Regions from separate parts of the Pseudoalteromonas sp. SWN29 genome, predicted to be linked through region 2. Evidence: predicted binding sites of a transcription regulator. Region 2 holds the regulator's gene; each other region holds the start of a gene.
The links. Region 2 encodes MetJ, which represses methionine synthesis genes. Its sites were predicted from a motif close to TAGACGTCTAGACGTCTA; they were not measured.
Positions count from the first base shown of each region.

Region 1: a site for MetJ is predicted at 1,519-1,536, ahead of I6F53_RS13975 (homoserine O-succinyltransferase). Genes of this name have one in related genera too.
Region 3: a site for MetJ is predicted at 1,264-1,281, ahead of metK (methionine adenosyltransferase). Genes of this name have one in related genera too.

Region 1 is NZ_JADYXE010000036.1:7,913-11,204, reverse strand. It holds gene ettA (energy-dependent translational throttle protein EttA) at 1-411, opposite strand, end outside; gene I6F53_RS13980 (porin family protein) at 741-1,391, shown strand; gene I6F53_RS13975 (homoserine O-succinyltransferase) at 1,602-2,549, shown strand; gene I6F53_RS13970 (homocysteine S-methyltransferase family protein) at 2,539-3,292, shown strand, end outside.
Region 2 is NZ_JADYXE010000001.1:158,329-161,620, reverse strand. It holds gene I6F53_RS00680 (malic enzyme-like NAD(P)-binding protein) at 1-919, shown strand, start outside; gene metJ (met regulon transcriptional regulator MetJ) at 1,167-1,487, opposite strand; gene metB (cystathionine gamma-synthase) at 1,777-3,024, shown strand; gene metL (bifunctional aspartate kinase/homoserine dehydrogenase II) at 3,241-3,292, shown strand, end outside.
Region 3 is NZ_JADYXE010000030.1:48,617-51,908, reverse strand. It holds gene tkt (transketolase) at 1-1,078, opposite strand, end outside; gene metK (methionine adenosyltransferase) at 1,383-2,534, shown strand; gene I6F53_RS12670 (LTA synthase family protein) at 2,630-3,292, opposite strand, start outside.

The sequences.
Region 1 (3,292 bases), on a different contig from region 2:
CGCCTGAATAACTGCTTCAAGTTCGCCTTGCTCTTTTGCAAGTGCGTCAAAGTCAGCGCCTTCCATTGCGTACTCGTTGTACACTTCGTCTAAGCGGCTAAGTGCATGTTTAACTTCGCCAACGGCTTCTTCAACAATTTCACGCACTGTTTTACTTTCGTCTAATACTGGTTCTTGCGGTAAATAACCAATTTTAGTACCAGGCTGAGGATGTGCATCACCTTCAAAATCTTGGTCAACACCGGCCATAATACGTAGTAACGTAGATTTACCAGAACCGTTTAAACCAAGTACACCAATTTTTGCGCCAGGGAAAAAGTGCAACGAAATATCTTTTAAGATAGTGCGCTTAGGAGGCACAACCTTAGATACTCGACTCATCGAGAATATAAATTTATCAGGTAAAACCATTAAAGGAGCCTTCAAATAATAATAAAAATTTCAATGTTGTATTGTAGTGGCTCACAGGTGAAACAGTCAACGAATGACGCGTAGAACTATTCGTTTGTGCTAACGTTATTCTCTTTTATCGGTTGTTAAAAATACCGAGATTGCAGAATGTCTATTATGTAAGATTCTGTAATCTATTGTTTTATATTGTTCAAATATATTTCAATTTAAACAAAAAAGGAACAAGATGTTTACAAGTGATAAGCTACAAGCGAACTATAAAAGCGACTAGCTCAAGTCTTTTTAAAACATCAACATTATTTAAAATTAATAACGTTTAGGGAGTGAACATGAAAACAACAGTTATAAAGTTAAGCGCGTTACTTTTAGGGCTATATACATTTTCAAGCCAAGCCGAAATACTCCACGTAAACGGCTACTACCATGGAGTAGGTATGGGCTCAACACAGATTGATGTTCATGAAAGTGATAGCCTACAATTTACAACGCTTTACGGACGGTTTGGTTATCAGTTTTCGCGATATTTTGCATTAGAAGGGCGTGTAGGTTTTGGTTTAAATGATGAATCAGCACCTTTAAATGGAATTGTTTTTACTCAAAACCCCCAGGACGGTTCGTTAACCTCAGAACCGATTCAGAGCCAAATTGATTCAAGCCTTGATTTGCAAACAAGTCTATTTGTAAAAGCTAATTATCCAATTTCATCTCGAGCTGATGTGTTTTTATTTGGTGGCTATGGTAGAAATAAATTAAGTTACAATGAAGACGACGTAAAAAACCTGGCAGAATCAATAACAGGTACAGATACAAATTCTACGCTAATAACTGAGCAAAACTATGACGAAGGCGGCGTAACGTACGGGACTGGGATTGACTATCGATTAACTCAACGCTGGCAGGTAAGCGCTGAATATCAATATTTTGATACAGACGAAGGCGATATTTACGCACTTAATTTATCTGTAAACTATCGGTTTTAAATACGTATGCGCTACTAAGTTTGGTAGCGCTATTTCAAAAGTATCAAAACAAATCACTCCATATGTAGAACCTCTTTTGCATAACACCTAATATTTTTCAATTTAAATAGAATGAATAAATTTCATTTAGACATCTATACATCTAGAGGTTGATATTTTTTACTTTCAGTTCATAATTAACTTTCGGTTTTTATGAGCAGGAGTAAAAATATGCCAATTACAGTAAAAGACGAGTTACCCGCTATTGCACGCTTACGTAAAGAAAACGTATTTGTAATGCCAAAAACTCGTGCAAAAACGCAAGAAATACGCCCAATGCGTTTGGCTATTTTAAACTTAATGCCTAATAAAGTAGAAACCGAAGTACAGTTTATTCGTTTGCTTGCCAACTCGCCTTTGCAAGTAAATGTAGAGCTACTGCGACTCGATACTCATCGCAGTAGCAGTAATTCAGAAGAGCACCTTGATACCTTTTACCGTTATTTCTCTGAAGTGAAAGACAACAATTACGACGCGTTAATTGTAACCGGTGCGCCACTTGCTCATTTGGAGTACGACGATGTAGCGTATTGGGACGAGCTAAAAGTTATTATTGATTGGGCTGAGCAACATGTCACCTCTACGTTATTTTCGTGCTGGGCTGCGCATGCAGCCTTATATCACCGTTATAATTTAAAGCGTGATTTAAAAGACGATAAGCTATGTGGTGTGTTTACCCACCAATGTTATTTTGATCATGGTGCATTAACTCGCGGATTCGACGACACCTTTCTAGTACCGCATTCACGTTATGGCCACATTGATATAAATAAAATAAATGCCTGTGATGAGCTAGTAGTGCTGGCGGGCTCCAAGCGAGTAGGGGCTTACTTACTTAAAAATAAATCGGGTAGCCAAGTATTTATAACTGGCCACCCTGAGTACGACGCAGATAGCTTAAAAGCTGAGTACGAACGCGATTGTAAAAAAAGCCCTGATGCACCAAAACCCGAAAATTACTTCCCGGACGACGACGCAACCAAACAACCTTCAAAAACGTGGCAAAGCCATGCTTTTTTACTTTTTTCGAATTGGTTAAATTACTACGTGTACCAAACCACACCGTATGATATTAATTTAGTTAGCCAAGATGTGAGGACTAACAACTATGCCGAATAATGCTTTAAATAATAAACACGCCGAAATAAGTGCTGCGCTAAAAGAGCGCATTTTAATTTTAGATGGCGCAATGGGCACCATGATCCAAGATCATAAGCTAGAGGAAGAAGACTATCGCGGCGAGCGTTTTAAAGATTGGCATGTACTTATTAAAGGCAATAACGATTTATTAAGTCTCACAAAGCCTGAGTTAATTGCAGATATTCATCGTGGGTTTTTATCAGCGGGCGCCGATATTATCGAAACCAACACATTTAACTCGACCACCATTTCGATGGACGATTACGACATGGCAAACCTAAGCCGTGAAATAAACGTAGAGTCGGCTAAATTAGCACGCGCAATGTGCGACGAATTTAGTGCTAAAACGCCACAAAAGCCCCGTTATGTAGCGGGTGTTTTAGGGCCGACTTCTAAAACGTGTTCAATCTCGCCAGATGTAAACGATCCGGGTTACCGAAATGTTACCTTTGATAAACTCGTTACTGCGTACGTTGAGTCAACGCTTGCATTAATGGAAGGCGGCGCCGATTTAATACTAATCGAAACTATATTCGACACGCTTAACGCAAAAGCCGCATCGTTTGCAGTAGAAGAAGCCTTTGAGCAAGCAGGGCGTAAATTACCTGTAATGATTTCAGGGACTATTACCGATGCCTCTGGGCGTACGCTTTCGGGGCAAACAACCGAAGCATTTTATAACTCTATTCGCCACATTAAGCCTATATCAATCGGCCTAAACT
Region 2 (3,292 bases):
TGAAGTTAAGCACAAAACAACAGAAGACTTTATTAATACGGTTGCCAACATTGCCGACACATTCGGCGGTATCAACCTTGAAGATATTAAAGCCCCAGAGTGTTTCGAAATTGAAAAGGCATTGATTGAACGTTGTAGTATTCCGGTTTTTCATGATGATCAACACGGTACTGCAATTGTAACGGCTGCTGGTATGCTCAACGCGCTAGAAGTACAAGGTAAATCAATTGAAGATGCAATTATTGTATGTTTAGGGGCTGGCGCTGCAGCAGTTGCGTGTATGGAGCTGTTAATTAAGTGTGGTGCACTGCGTGAGCACATTTACATGCTTGACCGTAAAGGTGTTATTCATACTCGTCGCGATGACTTAAACGAATATAAACAGCTTTTTGCTAACAATACGGATAAACGTACGCTGCAAGATGTAATTGCAGATGCGGATGTATTTGTAGGCGTTTCTGGCCCTAACTTATTAGCGGCTGAAGATTTAAAGCTAATGGCAGCAAAACCGGTTGTGTTTGCGTGTTCAAATCCAGATCCTGAGATTGATCCTGCACTTGCGCACGGCGCACGCAACGATTTAATTATGGCAACAGGGCGCTCTGATTACCCTAACCAAGTTAATAATGTTTTATGCTTCCCGTTTATTTTCCGTGGTGCACTTGATGTACGTGCAAGCGCTATTAACGATGAAATGAAAATTGCTGCAGTAGAGGCTATTCGTAGTATTGCCAAAGAACCTGTACCAGCAGAGGTTTTAAAAGCCGCTGGTGTTGATAAACTAGAATTTGGTGCGCAGTATATTATTCCAAAACCAATGGATCCACGTTTACTACCGCGTATAGCAAGAGCTGTTGCACTTGCTGCTGTTGAGTCGGGTGTAGCACAAATTGATTTACCAGAAAATTATATGCAATAAATCTACACAGTAGAGCTATGCAATAAAATTTAGACATAAAAAAACCTCAGTATTAACTGAGGTTTTTTTATGTCTTTGTAATATTTATACCAATTCCAATAAATAGCTGATCTATTTTACTTGCTAAAACAACCCATTTCTTTGTTGTAAATTTCGCAAAGGGAATAACCATTTACATCAATTTACGCCTAGAACTGAATTATTTTTTCGGCGTAAAATTTAGATCACATACTTAATGGAATTGGTATTATTCTTCGTTTAAAACAGGTACTTCTAGACCCATTTCTTGCATTATTTTTTTAACTTCTTCAGGTACTTTTTCTGCGTTATCTTTACGTAGGTCGTCGTCATTTGGTAAAGGTTGGCCAGTAAAAGCATGCAAAAACGCTTCGCATAGCAATTCACTATTTGTAGCATGGCGAAGGTTGTTGATTTGACGACGTGTACGTTCGTCAGTTAATACCTTTAATACATTTAGCGGGATCGAAACGGTGATCTTTTTAACTTGCTCTGATTTTTTCCCGTGTTCTGCGTATGGGTGAATATACTCACCATTCCATTTAGCCATAAGATGTATCGTTGCCTCAGATTATTAATTTCTCACACGGCATAAAAAGCGTGTAAATATGCGTGAAATTCTATCGATTTAAAAAAGATAGTCAAATAATAGATACAGATCTACCTTAATAAGCCTATTGTGAATGTAAATATAGGCGCACTTTAACAAACTTAATTGTGGCGTTAGTTATGGCTATCTTTATTTTTAGCCATCTAGAGCTTTAAAATACTTTGACTTATCAAAATGGATAACTTACTCTTTTAGACGTCTAAACATCCAAATTAATCAGGTGACGAATATGAGCGAAGAAAATAAAGCAACCATTGCTGTGCGTAACGGCGTTGATGCTGATAAACATCATGGAGCGGTAGTACCGCCAATCTATTTATCGACTACGTATTCGTTTGCCGACTTTGATACTAAACGCGAGTATGACTATGGTCGTAGCGGCAATCCTAATCGGGATATTTTAGCTGAAACGCTTGCTAAGCTTGAAGGTGGTGCTCGCGGCATAATTACTGCTACAGGCATGGCTGCCGTACATTTAGCTACTCAGCTACTTAACAGTGACGATACGCTAGTAATTCCACATGATTGTTATGGTGGTAGTTATCGTTTATTTACATCGCTGCAAAAACGCGGCTTACTAAAGCTCGAAATACTCGATTTAACAAAAGCAGAAAGCCTGCAACAAATTTTAGCAATTAAACCTAAGCTTATTTGGATAGAAACCCCAAGTAACCCAGTACTTCGTTTAACTGACATTAAAGCGGTTACCGATGTTGCAAAAAAATGCGGTGCATTGGTGGCTGCAGATAACACGTTTTTGTCACCGGCCTTACAAAATCCTATTAAGTTTGGTGTTGATATTGTGGTGCATTCAACTACTAAATACATTAACGGACACTCAGATGTTGTGGGCGGCGCTGTTATTGCCGCAACACAAGAGCTAGGCGATGAGCTTGCTTGGTGGGCTAATAACATTGGTATTACGGGTGCGCCTTTTGATAGCTATTTAACGCTGCGTGGTTTACGTACTTTAAATGTGCGCCTAAGGCAGCATCAAGAAAATGCACTGGCAATAGCTGAGTACTTAGAAAACTCTGAATTTGTAAGCCAAGTTTATTACCCTGGTCTTAAGTCACATCCTCAACATCAGCTGGCTAAAGCACAACAACTTGGTTTTGGTGGCATGGTTAGTTTTGATATTAAAGGCGATATAAACGACGCTGCGGCATTTTTAACTAGCCTTAAAACGTTTAGTTTAGCTGAGTCACTAGGTGGCGTAGAGAGCTTAATTTGTCATCCTGCAACCATGACGCACGCAGGCATGGATGCAACAGCACGTTTAGAGGCGGGTGTTGGCGATACGCTTATTCGTATTTCGGTAGGTATTGAAGATATACACGATTTAGTCGCTGATTTTGAGCGCGTGTTTGAACTTGTAAAACCAGGGCAAAATAAAAATGTTGGCCGTGTTGGCAAAGGTGCAGGCACTTCTGGTGGTAACGTTAAATTAAGTGCAGCCCGTCCGGCGCTTTGGTAAGTAATACCAATCCACAATAATACCTAATCAATTTGAGGGATTAAACCGGACGCTAACGTCGTTAAAAATTTCTGATATACGACTGCATGGATGCAGGAGGTAGAGCAATGCAGGAGCAATTAGTGATAACAACTAAATAACGAAATTTTTGCCTTGTTATCGGCACGGTTTTCTTACCTCAAAATAGACTACTTAATTAAGCGAATTGGTATAAATATGGTCAATTGTATACATAAATTTGGTGGCTCGAGTTTAAGCTCGAGCGATC
Region 3 (3,292 bases), on a different contig from region 2:
CTTTACGAGACGCAGGGTTTGCAGGGTTTGCTTGTAATTGCTCAATGTACGCTTGAGATTTTTCAGCCCAATCGCCAGGAAGTTCGTTATTAATACGACGCTTATATTCAGCTGCAAGCTCTGGGTATGCTTTTGCGTATGCTGCAAATTTTTCGTCCCAGCTTGATTCAAGCTGCTGACCTTTTTCTTTGCTATCCCATTGTGCGTAAATATCATCAGGAATTTCGAACGCATCGCCAGTCCAACCTAAGAATTCGCGAGATGCTTTAATTTCGTCATCACCTAGTGGAGCACCATGACAATCGTGGCTACCTGATTTGTTAGGTGAACCATAACCAATAATTGTTTTACAACAAATTAGTGAAGGTTTATCGGTAACGCTTTTTGCTTCTGCAATTGCAGCACTTACAGCATCGCTGTCGTGGCCATCAACACCACTAATTACATGCCAACCGTATGCTTTAAAGCGAGCTGGTGTATCATCTGTAAACCAACCTTCTACTTCGCCATCGATTGAGATGCCGTTGTCATCCCAAAATGCAACAAGTTTACCAAGGCCTAATGTGCCTGCAAGTGAACCTGCTTCATGAGAAATACCTTCCATAAGGCAGCCATCGCCCATAAATGCATAGGTAAAGTGATCAACAATATCGTGACCTTCACGGTTAAACTGTGCAGCAAGTGCTTTTTCAGCAATTGCCATACCTACGGCATTTGTGATCCCTTGACCTAATGGACCCGTAGTAGTTTCGATTCCTGGTGCATAGCCATATTCAGGGTGACCTGGTGTTTTAGAATGCATTTGACGGAAGTTTTTAATTTCGTCCAGTGGTAAGTCGTAACCACTTAGGTGCAATAGAGAATAGATAAGCATTGAACCGTGGCCGTTTGAAAGAATAAATCTGTCACGGTCAGCCCACTCTGGATTCGTTGGGTTATGTTTTAGATAATCGCGCCATAATACTTCTGCGATATCAGCCATGCCCATAGGGGCTCCAGGGTGACCAGATTTGGCCTTTTGTACTGCGTCCATTGACAAGACGCGAATAGCATTTGCAAGTTCTTTGCGAGATGGCATGAATTCTCCTACCTTTATGTGTATTTGCGCGGGTATTTATGTGTTTGTTTATGCACCCAAGTAACTTGGGTTTGTTTATACCGACCATTCTTACTTATTGTGGGGGCGGTGTGCAATTAAAAACCCTATAAAAGTGAGGCATTATGAATATTTTTTAAGACCAAAAAGTTATTAGTAATTTTATTTAGACGTCTAGGCGTAAAAACACTATGCAAGGTGTTTTGTTTTCGATAAAATACGCCCCTTAATTTTTTAGCGCTAATACCGACGTTTGTGAAGCGCAATATTTGTGAGCAGAATTACAATGGCAAAACATTTATTTACTTCTGAATCAGTTTCTGAAGGTCATCCGGATAAAATCGCCGATCAAATCTCTGATGCGGTACTTGATGCTATCCTAGAGCAAGACTCTCATGCCCGTGTTGCATGCGAAACTTACGTAAAAACCGGTATGGTTATGGTTGGTGGTGAAATCACTACTAGCGCATGGGTTGATATCGAAGAAATTACACGTAAAACAATTCGTGACATTGGCTACACAAATTCAGACATGGGCTTTGATGCCGATTCATGTGCTATTTTAAACACTATTGGTAAACAGTCTCCAGACATTAACCAAGGTGTTGACCGTACTAGCCCAGAAGAACAAGGTGCTGGCGACCAAGGCTTAATGTTTGGTTACGCATGTAACGAAACAGAAGTATTAATGCCTGCTCCAATTACTTACTCACACCGTTTAGTTCAGCGCCAAGCTGAGGTTCGTAAAAGCGGCGAGCTTAACTGGTTACGTCCAGATGCAAAATCTCAAGTTACTTTTGCATACGAAAACGGCAAACCAGTAGGTATTGATGCTGTAGTACTTTCTACTCAGCACAGCGAAGATATTTCACAAAAAGATTTAGTAGAAGCGGTGATGGAAACAATCATCAAGCCGGTACTTCCTGCAGAGCTTATCACAAGTGCAACTAAGTTTTTCATTAACCCAACAGGTCGCTTTGTAATTGGCGGACCAATGGGCGATTGTGGTTTAACAGGTCGTAAAATCATTGTAGATACATACGGTGGTATGGCTCGTCACGGTGGTGGTGCTTTCTCTGGTAAAGATCCATCAAAAGTTGACCGTAGTGCTGCATACGCTGCACGTTACGTAGCTAAAAATGTAGTGGCTGCTGGCCTAGCTGATAAGTGTGAGCTACAAGTTTCTTACGCTATTGGTGTTGCAGAGCCTACTTCTATCAGCGTTGAAACGTTTGGTACAAGCAAGCTAGAAGAAAGCCGTTTAATTGAGCTTATTCGTGAACACTTTGACCTACGCCCTTACGGCTTAATTCAAATGCTTGATTTAGAGCGCCCTATCTACCTTCCTACAGCGGCTTACGGCCACTTTGGTCGTGAAGAGTTCCCATGGGAACGTACAGATAAAGCAGACGCACTTCGCGCAGCTGCTGGCCTTTGATTGGCTAAGTAAATATAAAAAAAGCGCCAATTGGCGCTTTTTTTATATGTAAACTAATTGAGTAAAAGCAGCTTTAAAAGCTACTTTTAAATCTATTAATCCATTCCTTTAGTAAGTAACTGCCACGCTGTAGCCATATACTTATTATAAGCTTGCTCTGTTGCTACATCAATTGGTTCAAAAGGCTGCGGCTTAAGCGGTACTAAGTTAATCCGATCCTCTGGTTCAACTTTTTGATACTCATACATTGACGAAAAATCACCACGCCAAAGCTGTTCTGGTTTACGCACAGTTTGAAAACCAAATACAGTACGATCTTTAAGTTGATTTAATAGCGACTGGCCCATGCTATAAAATGTCGTATTTTGCGGTGCTATTAAGTTTAATAATGTAGGTGCAATATCCATATGGCTCGCTAATTGACCGCTCGATACCCAGTTTGGATTTACACCTTTACCATAAATAACAAGCGGTACATGTGTTAGTTCATATAGATCAGGGCGATGATGTAAATAACGGCGACTATAGTGATCACCTGTAATTACAAATAATGCATCTGGGTAGCGCTGCTCCATTTTACGAACAAATTGACCAAGCATTTTATCGGCATACCATAAATGCCCTAATACGTAAGGGTCTAATAAGTCATCATCTAAAGCTTGAATTTCCTTTGGATAGTCAGCAACTGATTTTAAAGGATACCCATACTTATCTAAATCTAAGTTAAATGGCCCGTGGTAACTCCCACTCATGATTAA